4 regions of the Kitasatospora sp. NPDC003701 genome follow, and region 2 is predicted to be linked to each of the others. Evidence: riboswitches for the same ligand, from Rfam matches in the RefSeq annotation. Region 2 holds a riboswitch; each other region holds the start of a gene.
What was found. A riboswitch is a leader RNA that binds a small molecule or an ion and turns the genes downstream of it on or off. The one in region 2 is predicted to bind cyclic di-AMP.
Positions count from the first base shown of each region.

Region 1: linked by a shared signal. The riboswitch ahead of ACWDRR_RS35630 (transglycosylase family protein) and the one ahead of ACWDRR_RS03260 (NlpC/P60 family protein) in region 2 are both predicted to bind cyclic di-AMP.
Region 3: linked by a shared signal. The riboswitch ahead of ACWDRR_RS08250 (glycoside hydrolase family 16 protein) and the one ahead of ACWDRR_RS03260 (NlpC/P60 family protein) in region 2 are both predicted to bind cyclic di-AMP.
Region 4: linked by a shared signal. The riboswitch ahead of ACWDRR_RS24475 (M23 family metallopeptidase) and the one ahead of ACWDRR_RS03260 (NlpC/P60 family protein) in region 2 are both predicted to bind cyclic di-AMP.

Region 1 covers NZ_JBSFNM010000058.1:50,245-53,446, forward strand. Annotated here, with positions in the region: gene ACWDRR_RS35625 (cytochrome P450 family protein) at 1-1,249, shown strand, start outside; cyclic di-AMP (ydaO/yuaA leader) riboswitch at 1,548-1,719, shown strand; gene ACWDRR_RS35630 (transglycosylase family protein) at 1,724-2,641, shown strand; gene eno (phosphopyruvate hydratase) at 2,885-3,202, shown strand, end outside.
Region 2 covers NZ_JBSFNM010000002.1:250,964-254,165, forward strand. Annotated here, with positions in the region: gene ACWDRR_RS03255 (NlpC/P60 family protein) at 1-254, opposite strand, end outside; gene ACWDRR_RS03260 (NlpC/P60 family protein) at 480-1,643, opposite strand; cyclic di-AMP (ydaO/yuaA leader) riboswitch at 1,654-1,808, opposite strand; gene ACWDRR_RS03265 (NlpC/P60 family protein) at 2,132-3,175, opposite strand.
Region 3 covers NZ_JBSFNM010000006.1:130,785-133,986, reverse strand. Annotated here, with positions in the region: gene ACWDRR_RS08255 (hypothetical protein) at 1-326, shown strand, start outside; gene ACWDRR_RS08250 (glycoside hydrolase family 16 protein) at 405-1,667, opposite strand; cyclic di-AMP (ydaO/yuaA leader) riboswitch at 1,670-1,834, opposite strand; gene ACWDRR_RS08245 (MoaF-related domain-containing protein) at 2,241-2,570, shown strand; gene ACWDRR_RS08240 (alpha/beta hydrolase) at 2,698-3,202, opposite strand, start outside.
Region 4 covers NZ_JBSFNM010000027.1:71,072-74,273, forward strand. Annotated here, with positions in the region: gene ACWDRR_RS24470 (DUF2470 domain-containing protein) at 1-433, shown strand, start outside; gene ACWDRR_RS24475 (M23 family metallopeptidase) at 896-1,921, opposite strand; cyclic di-AMP (ydaO/yuaA leader) riboswitch at 1,925-2,085, opposite strand; gene ACWDRR_RS24480 (MFS transporter) at 2,396-3,202, shown strand, end outside.

The DNA of each region.
Region 1 (3,202 bases), on a different contig from region 2:
CCCGCCGCTCTTCACCTGGGAGTTCGCCGCCGACCCGTACCCGGCGTACGCGTGGCTGCGGGAGCACGAGCCGGTGCACCGCACCACCCTGCCGAGCGGGGTCGAGGCCTGGCTGGTGACCAGGTACGCGGACGCCCGGCAGGCGCTCGCCGACAGCCGGCTCTCGAAGAACCCGGCCCACCACAGCGGGCACGCCCACCGGGCCGGCCGGGTCGGCATCCCCGGCGAGCGCCAGGCCAACCTGATGACCCACCTGCTGAACATCGACCCGCCGGACCACACCCGGCTGCGCCGGCTGGTCTCCAAGGCGTTCACGCCGCGCCGGGTCGCCGAGTTCGAACCCCGGGTGCAGCAGCTCACCGACCGGCTGATCGACGGCTTCGCGCAGCGCGGCTCGGCGGACCTGATCCACGAGTTCGCCTTCCCGCTGCCCATCTACGCGATCTGCGACCTGCTCGGCGTGCCGGCCGAGGACCAGGACGACTTCCGGGACTGGGCGGGCATGATGATCCGCCACGGCAGCGGGCAGCGCGGCGGGGTGGGGCGGGCCGTCAAGCGGATGCGCGCCTATCTGGCGGAGCTGATCCACCGCAAGCGGGCCGACCTCGGCGACGACCTGATCTCCGGCCTGATCCGGGCCAGCGATCACGGTGAGCACCTGACCGAGAACGAGGCCGCGGCGATGGCCTTCATCCTCCTCTTCGCCGGGTTCGAGACGACCGTCAACCTGATCGGCAACGGCACTTACGCGCTGCTGCGCAACCCCGGGCAGCGGGCGCTGCTCCAGGATTCGATCGCCCGCGGCGAGACCGCTCTGCTGGAGACCGGGATCGAGGAACTCCTGCGCTACGACGGGCCGGTGGAGCTCGCCACCTGGCGGTTCGCGACCAGCCCGCTGACCATCGGCGGGGTGGAGATCCCGGTCGGCGACCCGGTGTTGGTGGTGCTCGCGGCGGCGGACCGGGATCCGGCGCGGTTCGCCGACGAGAACACCCTCGACCTGGCCCGGACCGACAACCCGCACCTGGGGTTCGGGCACGGCATCCACTACTGCATCGGCGCTCCGCTGGCCCGGTTGGAGGGGCGGTCGGCGCTCGCCACCCTGCTCACCCGGCTGCCCGATCTGCAACTCGCCGAAAGCCCGGAGAATCTCCGCTGGCGCGGCGGCCTGATCATGCGCGGACTTCGCGATCTCCCGGTGGAATTCACCCCCGAGAAGCCGTCCGCGGAACCCCCGGCCGGGCTCTGAGCAATCCGCGCGGCGATGCCCCGACGGCGCCTCGATCTCCGCCCTTTCGGGCCGGCGACACGCTGACGGGGTGTCGCCTTCGGGCTGACGGGGTGTCGCCGCCGCGCCCTCCTACGGGACCTGAACCGCAATCAATCAGGACATAGCGCCGTCGTTGGTAGGCGATCGGCCACGCGCCGTAATTTATGTGTGATACCTGCGATATGAGCTTGTGATTGATGTGAGGATCTGTCTACCCTCCCTGGAGTTCGCAGCTGCGAACCCCGTGCGCGGAACGCCGAATCCTGCCCGCCGCGTCACGGGAAACCGACCAGAACCCTTGGGCAGGGGCGGGGGAACCAGGTTTGTTGCCGTCCCCCACGGCTTGGGGTGAAGCCGCTCGCGCGGGCAGAAAGCCTTCGCGTCACGCGGCCGGGCCACCTCCCGGTCCGAACCCGACAGCTCACCTCGCAGGCGTGCGGAGAGGGAAACGTCATGCTCTTCGTCGGAACCGGCCGTCATCGTCGTCGCACCCAGACCGAGAAGGCCATCGCCGTCGCCGGTGTGGCCGGCGTCGGACTCGCACTGCCGCTGCTCACCGCCGCCGGCGCCTCCGCCGCCCCGGTCTCGACCTGGGACGCGGTCGCCCAGTGCGAGAGCGGCGGCAACTGGAGCATCAACACCGGCAACGGCTTCTACGGCGGGCTGCAGTTCACCCCCAGCACCTGGAAGGCGTACGGCGGCACCTCGTACGCGCCGCAGGCCCACCAGGCCAGCCGGGCGCAGCAGATCTCCGTCGCCGAGAAGGTCCTCGCCTCGCAGGGGCCGGGCGCCTGGCCGGTCTGCTCGCAGAAGGCGGGCCTGACCAAGGGCGGCGCCCCGGCTTCGGTCGGCACCTCCTCGGACGCCGAGTCCGCGGCCCAGCAGCCCGCCGCGCCGAAGCCGGCCCAGCCGAAGCCCGCGCAGCCGAAGCCCGCTCAGAAGCCCGCCCAGCAGCCGGTCCAGCAGCAGGCCCCGAAGCCCGCCGCCCAGCAGCCCGTCCAGCAGGACGCGCAGCACAAGTCCGGCTGGGACGCCGACGCCAAGGTCTTCTGGTACCAGAGCAACGGCGCCTGGTACTGGACCAGCCACCAGAGCGTCTATCAGCAGTACGCGGGTCAGGCCGCGGGCCAGTACGCGGGCCAGGACGGTCGCCCGGCCGCCGCCCACGGCGCCCCGGTCGCCGCGGCCGCCCCCGCCGCCCAGCAGCGCGCCGGCCACGGCTACACCGTCCAGTCCGGTGACACGCTGTCGACCATCGCCACGGCGCAGGGTGTTCAGGGCGGCTGGCAGTCGCTGTACGACGGCAACCGCGGCACCGTCGGCACCGACCCGAACCTGATCCTTCCGGGCCAGGTGCTCGACCTCGGCTGACGCCCGCCGCCGCGGTGGCTCCACGAAGGGGGTCGGTCAGACCCCCTTCGTCCGCATTCGGGCCCCTTTCATGGGGCAACCAGGTGAACTACCGGTGGGTAGCCGGGCCACACGCTGAGACGGGACCGAGGTCGACGTGGTCCCGAGAGCCCGTGCGGTTAGGCTCTGGTCGTAACGACTCCGCAACCATCCGGCCGACAGCACCCATCGTCAGCCGAACCTGCTTCCGCTAGGAGATGCCTCGTGCCGTCCATCGATGTCGTCGTAGCCCGTGAGATTCTCGACTCGCGTGGCAACCCCACGGTCGAGGTCGAGGTCGGCCTCGACGACGGCAGCACCGGCCGTGCCGCTGTCCCGTCGGGTGCCTCCACCGGTGCCTTCGAGGCGCTGGAGCTTCGCGACGGTGACAAGAACCGCTACTTCGGCAAGGGCGTGGAGAAGGCCGTCCTGGCCGTCATCGAGCAGATCGGCCCCGAGCTGGTCGGCTACGACGCCACCGAGCAGCGCCTGATCGACCAGGCCATGCTCGACCTGGACGCCACCCCGGACAAGTCCTCGCTC
Region 2 (3,202 bases):
GTGCCGGTCTCGTGCTGGAGGCGCTGCTGGGCGTCCAGGGCCGCGTTGTACTTCTCCGAGGCCTGCTCGGCCTCGTCGTACAGCTGCTCCACCTGCGCCTTGACGTCCTTGCGGTTCGACGGCCCGTCCGGCGCGCCCGGGGCGGCCTGGGCGGCACCACCCGTCGCCACCCCCAGCGCGGTGGTGGCCGCGGCGGTCAGCACCAGCGCGCGGGCGAGCGCGCCCGGCAGGGGGGAACGGCGGTGCACGGCCATACGCCAGTGGCTCCGATCCTGCGACCCGGCCCCGCCGCCGCACCGGAGCGGGCGGCTCTCAAGCGGGAGTCCGGTGGCAGACGTTAGCGAGTCCGGGCGAGCGAGTCCAAACCCCTCCCAACCCGAATATTTGACCCGCAATCGGACACCCGCGCGATCCTGCCCGAAAGCCGCAGGCCCGGCCTCCCACGAGGGGAGACCGGGCCTGCGGAGGCGGACGTCGGATCAGACGCGCACGATGGCCGAGATCGGCAGCATGCTGGCGGTCTCGTAGCGGACGTTCGCGCCGGGCTTCGGCGCGTGGATGACCTGGCCGCCGCCCACGTAGAGGGCGACGTGGCTGCGGTCCGAGCGGTAGATGATCAGGTCACCGGGCTGGGCGTTGGCGATGTTGGTACCGACGTTGGTGCCGATGGTGGCCTGGGCCTGCGAGGTGCGCGGCAGCGACACGTCCGCCTGGGCGTAGGCCCAGCTGGTGAGGCCGGAGCAGTCGAACGAGCCCGGGCCGGAGGCGCCGTAGACGTACGGCGCGCCCAGCTTGCTCTCGGCGGCGGCGATCGCGGCGGCGGCGCGCGAGCCGTTGGCGGCGGGCGCGGACGGCGCGGGGGCCGGGGTGGACGCGGCGGGCTTGGCGGCCGACGACGAGGTCGAGGCGGCCAGGTTGTCGCGGCTGTTGTCGCGCGAGGCCCGGTCGGCGTCCGCCTTCGCCTTGGCCTCGGCCTTGGCGGCGTCCGCCTTGGCCTTCGCCTCGGCGGCGGCCTTCTCCTCGGCCGCGCGCAGCGCCTCGCGCTCCTGCTCGGTCAGCGTGTTGAGCAGGTCCTGGGCCTTCGCCAGCTTGCCCTGGACCTCCTCCTTGGAGGCCTTCAGCTGCTGGGTGGTGGCCTCGAGCTCGCCGAGCTTGCTCTGCGCCTCGTTGCGGTCCTGGTCGAGCCTGCGCTGCTGCTCCTGGAGGTCCTTCAGCGCGTTCGACTGGGTGCTGCCGGCCTGGTTGATGGCACCGGCCTGGGTGAGGAAGCTGTCCGGGCTGGACGAGAGCATCAGCTGGACGGTCGGCGATATGCCGCCGTTGCGGTACTGCTCGCCGGCGATCTCGGCGAGGCCGCCCTGGGCCTCGGTCACCGACGCCTGCTGGCGGGCCACCTTGTCCTGCAGCTCACCGACCTGCTTCTGCAGCTCCTGCTGCTTGGCCTGGGCGCCGTTGAGCTTCTCGGTCGCCTGCTCGGCCTGCTCGTTGAGCTGGTCGACCTGCTCCTTGACCTGGTCCTTGGTCGGCGTCGGGTCGGCGTGGGCGCCGGACTGCGCGGAGAGGGCGACCGCGGCAGCGGCGACACCGGTCAGGATCGAGACCCGGGCGCGGCCGGCGGGCTTGGGACGACGATGGGACGCCACGAAGGCGGACTCCTTCTTCCTACGTCCGCCTACCGGGTGAGCTGACGGGTTCGGGCCGGAAGCGTGCCCTACGACGCCTCACCGACCGTCGTACCGGTCGACCTGGCGCCGATTCACCCCGGAGGAACATGGTTCCCCGGCTCCGTTCCACAGCGCCCCCGACTACTGGGCTCCCCGTCGGGCAGATGTCCTGCCCCGCTGCTTCGCGAACTCGGCGGTAAACCCCCGCCGTCACCCCGGCTGGGTGATCGACTGTGCGGTGGTTCGAGGCACGACCCTAGTAACAGAACCGTGATCCGTTCAAATCCTTGTCAGAAAAATGCCGGAAGAATATCCAAGTTCATTTGTGATTATGACCGGGTGTGATCACCGGCGTACGCGGAGCTGATCGTTTGTCATCGCGCCGCCGCGAACACCGACGCCACCCCCGGTCAGGGGGTGGCGCGGATCACAGGGGCCGAGTCCCGGCCCGTGGGCGTGTCGGTCCGTCAGACCCGGCGGATGGCGTTGATCGGCATCGCGTCGGCCTTCATCACCTTCACCACGTCGCCGGTGTGCGGCGCGTGCACCACCATGCCGTTGCCGATGTACATCCCGACGTGGCTGCGGTCGGCGCGGTAGATGATGAGGTCGCCCGGCTGGGCCTCGGCGAGCGAGGGCACCCGCGAGCCGTAGTTGGCCTGCGCCTGCGAGGTGCGCGGCAGCGTGACGCCGGCCTTCGCGTACGACCAGACCATCAGACCGGAGCAGTCGAAGCCGCTCGGCCCGGTGGCGCCCCACTGGTACGGCGAGCCCTGCTTGCTCATCGCGTTGGCGACGGCCGCCCCGGCCATGCCGCTGGCCTGCGGCAGGCTGCCCAGGTCGGCCCGCTCGCTGCCGCGCGAGGCCCGGTCGGCCTGCTGCTGCGCGGCCTTCAGCGCGGCCCGGTCCGCCGCACTGAGCGAGTTCAGCAGGTCCTGGGCCTCCTTGAGCTTCTTGTTGACCTCGGCCTTGGACTGGTTCAGGTCCTTGGTGGTGCTGTCCAGGGAGGCCAGGATCGCGGCCGCCTCGGTCTTCTGCTGGTCCAGCCGGCGCTGCTGGTCCTGCAGGCCCTTGAGCGCGTCGGCCTGGCTGGAGCTGGCCTGCTGGACGCTGGAGGCCTTGTCCAGGTAGCCGGACGGGTCGGAGGAGAGCATCAGCTGGACGGACGGGTCGATGCCGCCGGTGCGGTACTGCGCACCGGCCACCTCGGCCAGCCCGGCCTGAAGCTGGGTCATCTGGTCCTGGCCGCGAGCCACCTGGTCCTGGAGCTGGTCCGACTGCTTGCGCAGCTGGTCGGCACGCTCCTTGGCACCGTTGTACTTCTCGGTGGCCTGCTCGGCCTCCTCCTGCAGCTGGTCGATCTGCGCCTTCACGTCGTCCTTCTTGGGCGACGGGCTCGGCGCGGCGTGGGCGGCGACCTGGGCGGAGAGGGCGACCGCGGTCGCCGCGGCAGCGGTGAGCACGGAGACCCGCGCGCGGCTCGGCTGCTTGGGACGGCGGTGGGTGGCCAAGAGACCGGCTCCTTCTTCCAACGGGCC
Region 3 (3,202 bases), on a different contig from region 2:
CCTTCGTCAGCAACCTCGGCCCGGACCGGACGGCCTCCTCGTTCACCGTGGTGGTCACCCTGCCGGAGGGGGTGACGGCCGAGGGGCCGTTCTTCCCGGAGAACTGCTACGAGTTCCAGAACGGCCACCGGGTGCGCTGCACCTTCCCGGCCGGGCTGGCGAAGTTCCGGAGCGCCACGGCACTGATCCCGGTCCGGCTCGCCCCCGAGGTCCCCCTCGGCAAACTGAGTGGCGGCTACGTCGCGGTGCGCAGCGACGACGACCGGAACGAGACGAACAACAGGCAGCCGTTCGAGATCCCGGTGGTGGAGACCACCGAGGGCTGAGCCGTACCGACCCGGGCCGTACGGTCCAGGGCCGGAGTGCCCCTGGACCGTACGGCCCGGGTCGTTCGGTGCCGGCCGTCAGCGGTAGACGCGGACGTAGTCCGCGGCGAAGGTGATCGGAGCCGTGCCCTGGGGCGCCGGGTGGTACTGCCCCGCGCTCAGGGACAGGTTGAGGATCAGGTACGCCGACCAGTTGGCGCCGACGCCCTTGCCGTCCGCGAAGACCTTCACCCCGTTGATGTACCAGTCGACCGAGTTGGCGCCGTACTGGGTGCCGACGGTGACCCACTGGTCGTGGGCGATCGCCTTCGCGTCGGTGACGTACTTGTGGTCCGCGTTGACGTGGTTGGTCAGCTCCAGCAGGTTGGCGTTGTCCGAGTGGTACTCGAACGTGTCGATCTCGCCGTGGTTGCCGCTGGTGCCGTTCCACGTCCACAGCGCCGGCCAGGCGCCGGTGCCGGCCGGGAGCTTGACCCGGGTCTCGACGTAGTCGCCGGTCTTCACCTTGAAGCCCTCGCCGGAGTACTCCGTGGTGAGCAGCCCGGTGTCCCAGGCCTGCTTGCCGTTCTCCAGCGTGTGGCTGCTCGGCCTGGCGGTGAAGGTGGCGGCGCCGCCGGAGACGGCGACGTTGTTCTTGTTCAGCCAGTCGAGCTTGTTGTCGTTGGGGTTGTGGTCGCCGTAGTGGTACGAGCTGCTCTTGTCGGCGGTCCAGCGCGAGCCGAGGGCGAGGTTGTCGAACTCGTCGGACCAGGTCAGCGACTTCCCGGCGACCGGGGCACCGGTCGCGGGGGTCGACGGCGCGGGGGTCGACGGGGTGGCGGTCGGGGTGGGCTTGGGGGTGGCGGTCGCGGTCGGCGTCGGGCTCGGGGTGGCCGTGGCGCCGGAGACCACGAGCTGGCGCGAGGGCAGGTTGTGCCAGGCGCCGCCGAGGTCCTGCCAGAAGCCGAACTGGGTGTACGTCCCGGCGGGCAGGGTGCGGGCGCCGGTGGTGACCGACAGGCCGGTGGGGCAGATCTGCGCGTTGGAGGCGCTGCCGGGGAAGTCGAGGTTGCGCCCGGCCGCGTCGCGGACGCCCACGCCGACGGTCTTGGCGGTGAAGCAGGCCGAGGAGTGGACGGTCAGCGCGGCCGTGGTGGCCTTGCCCGCGACCATGGTGGCCGGGGCGAGCTTGTCCTGGGTGACGGTCGGCACGGTGGCCGCCTGGGCGCCGGTGAGCGCCGGGACGCCCAGCAGTCCGGCGCCGCTGATGGCGAGCGCGCCGGTGGCGGCGAAGGCGGCCTTGCGGCCTCGGTGGGAGGGGCGGGCGTGGCGCGGGGTCGCGCGCCGGGCAGGCTTCTGCATGGCGGTGTCCTCTGTGACGCCTGCGAGGTGAGCTGTCGGGTTCGGGCTGAGGTCGCCCGGCCGCCTGTGGAGCGGCTTCACCCCTAGCCTCGGCCGGTGCGCGGGAGCGCACGGGCCGGGCACTGACCTGGGTCCCCCGCTCCCGTCCACTGTGGTGCTCGACTGCCGACCGGCGGGTGGACAGGACTCGGCGTCCCGGCGGCGGGGTCCGCGAAGACGGACTCGTGCAGGCTAGGCAGGCCGCCGGGAAGGCGACAACCCGACAGGGGGTGTTGTCGCGCAGCTCACAGTGGGGCGGGGCGGAGTTGATCAAGTCGCCGGTGGAGTTGATCAGTTGGCGGCCGGGCCGGGGCGGGGCGCCGGAGGGGGACGCCGGCGGGGCGGGTCGGACGGGCGGGCGGCGGGGCGGCCGGTGGGCCGGGCGGCGGGGCGGCCGGCAGGGCCCGACGGCGTGGGCGCCGGCCGGTAGCGGGTGCCCGCCAGTCCCCCGCGAAGGTGGGCCGGTCGGATAGGTTGGGGGTCCAGCCGTATCCAGCCGTACCGCACAGACGAGAGACGAGGACCAGTCCCGCCATGACCGCGCCCCTGCCCGCCTTCGCCGGCCGCACCTACCTCTTCCAGGTCGACAACGGCGCGGCGTTCCGCAACGCCTACTCGCCCGACGGCAAGCGGCTGCGCTGGGAGGGCCTCGGCGAGTCGGCCGGCCAGTGGGAGGACGTGGCGCTGCACATCGCCGAGATCGGGCCGGAGCTGTACTTCGTCAGCTGGACCGAGCAGAGCGGCATCACCGTCAGCCATGTGATGGACCTCGGCAGGCTGACGGTGCGCGCGTTCTGGACGTACGAGGGCGAGGGCGGCCGGGTCGGCGAGCTGCACACCGGGACGCTGGAGCCGGTGGCCTGAGGCGGCGGCCCGGGGCGGTGACCTGAGGCGGCGGCCCGAGCGACCGGCCGGCGAGCCGGCGGGCCGCGCCGATGGCCCGAGCCGGTGGCCCGGGGCGCCGGCCGCCGTACCGCCCGGCTCCTCCCGGTCAGACCGTGCGGTCCGGCACCCTGAGGCGCTGGGAGAGCCACTCCAGCGAGGACGGCAGCAGCCTGCTCCAGGTCTCGAAGTTGTGGCCGCCGGTCTTCATCATGCTGTAGGAGACCTTCATCGGCCCGTGCGCGGCGGCGATGAACGCCTCGGTGTCCCGCCGGTAGTCGCCGTCGCCCTCCCGGGTGCCGGCCAGCAGCACGGACACCTCGGGGTGCGGCAGGTTCTTCAGCCGCCACATCAGGTCGGCCTCGTTGCGACGCTGCTGGCTGCCCTTGAAGAGGTCCCCGGTGGTCGGGTCGTCGGCGGCCTGGTAGTAGCCCGAGAGCGAGACGGCGGTCGGGAAGACCTCCGGGTGGCGCATGGCGAGCTTGAGGGCGCAGTAGCCGCCGGTCGAATTGCCCATGAAGCCCCAGGCCTGCGGGTCGGCGGAGACCCGGTACGTCGCCTGGATCGCGGCCGGGACGTCCTTGGTGAAGTACGTCTCCGACTGCGCGCCGCCC
Region 4 (3,202 bases), on a different contig from region 2:
GGCCGGCCGGCTCCACCTCGCCCACCTCGCCGACGACGGCCTCAGCGTCCACCTCCGACTCGACGTCGCGCACGCCGTCCTCTCCACCCCGTACGGCACCACCGCCCTCACCGGCGCCGACCTCTCCCTCGCCGCGCCCGACCCGCTCGCCCGCTTCGAGGCCGCGATGCTCACCCACCTCGCCGACGACCACCCGGACGCCCTCGCCCTGCTCACCCGGCTGCTGGACCAGGAGCTGCTCGCCGGCCGCCCCGACATCCGCCCGCTCGCCCTCGACCGGTACGGCCTGGTGCTCCGCCTGGACCACCCGTACGGCCACCGCGACGTCCGTCTGGTCTTCCCCGAGCCGGCCCGGGACGCGGACGAGTTCGGCCACCGGGTGCACCAGCTGCTGACCGCCGCGAACAGCGACCTGCCCGCCCACCGGTCCTGACCGGTCATCGGTCCCGACCGGTCATCGGGCGAATCCGGAGCCGTGACCGGAGCCGTGACCGCACCCGCCACCCGCCACCCGCCGCGGAAATTGCCCGGCGGATTTGACGGCCCGTCCGACCCCGGGCGGGCCGTCCGCATTCGGGGCGGGAACCATCCGGAACCGGTCCGGACGGGCCGACACCGGAATCCGGAAAGCGCACGCTGCCGCAAAGGCGGGTCAGCCGCCGCGCCTCCCGTCACAGGGGGGGCTGCTTCGAACCGGGACCGGCCCGCGGAAGAACAGGGAAAACAAAAAGCGGCCGGCCCGGCTCGCGAAGGATATTCGCGAGCCGGGCCGGCCTGGGCGTGTCCCGCGCCCATGTTCCACTGGTGGTGCGGCGATCACCCGGTCGAGCGGTCACCCGACATGACCATCCCGGGAGGTCGTTCGCCCCGCACCCAGCGGTGGTCCGACCCCAGGTCAGATGGAGACGCCGTGCGCCCGGAGGTAGGCGATCGGGTCGATGTCCGAGCCGTACTCCGAGCCGGTGCGGATCTCGAAGTGCAGGTGCGGGCCGGTCACGTTGCCGGTCGCACCCGAGAGGCCGATCTGCTGGCCGGCGGTGACGGTCTGACCGATCTTCACGCCGATCGAGGACAGGTGCGCGTACTGGGCGTACTTGCCGTCGGCGAGCTTGATCTCGACCTCGTTGCCGTAGGCGCCGCCGTTGCCGGCCTTGACCACGGTGCCGGCCGCGATGGCGCGCAGCGGGGTGCCGGTGGAGGCGACGAAGTCGGCGCCGGTGTGGTGGCCGGAGGACCACATCGAGCCGGCCACGCCGTAGGCGGTGCCGAGCTTCGGGTTGGCGACCGGGGCGACGTAACCGGAGGTGGCGGCCGGGGCGGCCGGAGCCGGGGTGACGGCCGGAGCGGCCGGCTTGGCGGCGGGGGCGGCCGGCTTGGTGGCCGGGGCCTGCGCGGGCTTGGCGGCCTGGACCGGCTTCGGGGCGGCGGGCTTGGCAGCCGGCTTCACCGACTCCTGCGGCTTGACGGCGGGGGCTGCCGGCTTGGCGGCCTCGGCGGCGGCCGGAGCGGTGGCGGCCTTGGCACCGAGCGCGAGCTGCTGACCCGGGAAGATGAGGTTCGGGTTGGCACCGACGACCGAGCGGTTGTGGTCGTACAGCGCCTGCCAGCCGCCCTCGACCTGCTTGGCGTCGGCGATCTTCGACAGGGTGTCCCCGCCGACGACCTTGTAGCTCTCCTCGGCCGGAGCGGCGGCGGGCTTGGCGGCCTCGGCGGCCGGCTGCGCGGCGGCGGCCGGGGTGGCGTCGACGCTGGTGGCGCCGGTCCAGGTGCTGGTCTGCGCGGGCTTCGCGGCCGGGGCGGTGTGGGCCTGGGCGCTGATGGTGGTCACCAGCGGAAGGGCGAAGGCGGCGCCGGTCACGGCGGTGGCGATGCCGATGCGGGCGGCGCGGGGCAGGGCGATACGACGAGCCTGTGCGGGCATGGGGAATTTCCTCTCCGACGCCTGCGAGGTGAGCTGTCGGGTTCGGGCTGGAGTTGCCCGGCCGCATAGCGCGGCTTCACCCCAAGCCGGACCGCGAATTCCGGTCCGGCGACTTACCTTTGGGTCCCCCGCTCCTGCCGTACAGAGTTCGGTTCGTACCACCGGGCAGCGGCAGGACTAGGCGTTCCACCCGGTGGCCACCCGGGCCAATGCCGGGCGGTCGCTGAACTAAAGCCCATCCATCCGGGTGAAGCAATGTCGATCTCTTGAATCGACAACCAATGCCGGGAAGGCCGTGACACTCCGAATGATCGGCTGCACGGTATGTGCACAATCGATTCACCGCGTGCCACTGATCCACGACGCTCCGCCGATTTCGGTGTCCGTCCGCATGCGATCACCTACGGAAAGCCATCTGCCGACACACCCCCGGTGAGCCTTGTCACGTCGGCTCCCGGGGCGCACGATCAGGCGGTGGCCACCTCCGAGGCCGGCACCCTGCGCCTGGGCACCGCGCAGGGCCGCTGGGTAGTACTGGCGACGGTGCTCGGCTCCAGCATGGCGATGCTCGACAGCACCGTGGTCAACGTCGCCCTGCCCCGGATCGGCACCGATCTCGGCGCCCCGCTCGAAGCCCTGCAATGGACGCTCAACGCCTACCTGCTGACGCTGGCCGGCCTCATCCTGCTCGGCGGCGCACTCGGGGACCGCTACGGCCGGCGCCGCGTCTTCCTGATCGGCGTGCTCTGGTTCGCCGCCGCCTCGGCGGCCTGCGCCGCGGCGCCCACCATCGAAGTGCTGGTCGCGGCCCGCGCGGTGCAGGGCATCGGCGGCGCGCTGCTCACCCCGGGCTCGCTGGCGATGCTCCAGGCCGTGTTCCACCCGGACGACCGCTCGGCGGCGGTCGGCCTCTGGTCCGGCCTCGGCGGGGTGTCGGCCGCGATCGGCCCGTTCCTCGGCGGCTGGCTGGTGGACGGCCCGGGCTGGCGGTGGATCTTCCTGCTGAACGTCCCGCTCGCCGTCCTGGTGGTGGCGGTGGCTTCCCGGCACGTCCCGGAGAGCCGGGACGAGAGCGCGACGGGCCGCTTCGACGCCCTCGGCGCGGCGCTGGCCGCGCTGGCCCTGGGCTCGGTCACCTACGCGCTGACGGCCGCGGGCGAGGGGCTCTCCCCCCGGGTCTGGGCGGCCGGCGCGGCCGGTCTGCTGCTGGGCGCCGCCTTCGTCGTGGTCGAGCGCCGCGTCGCGGAGCCGATGCTGCCGCTCGGCCTCTTCTCCTCGCGC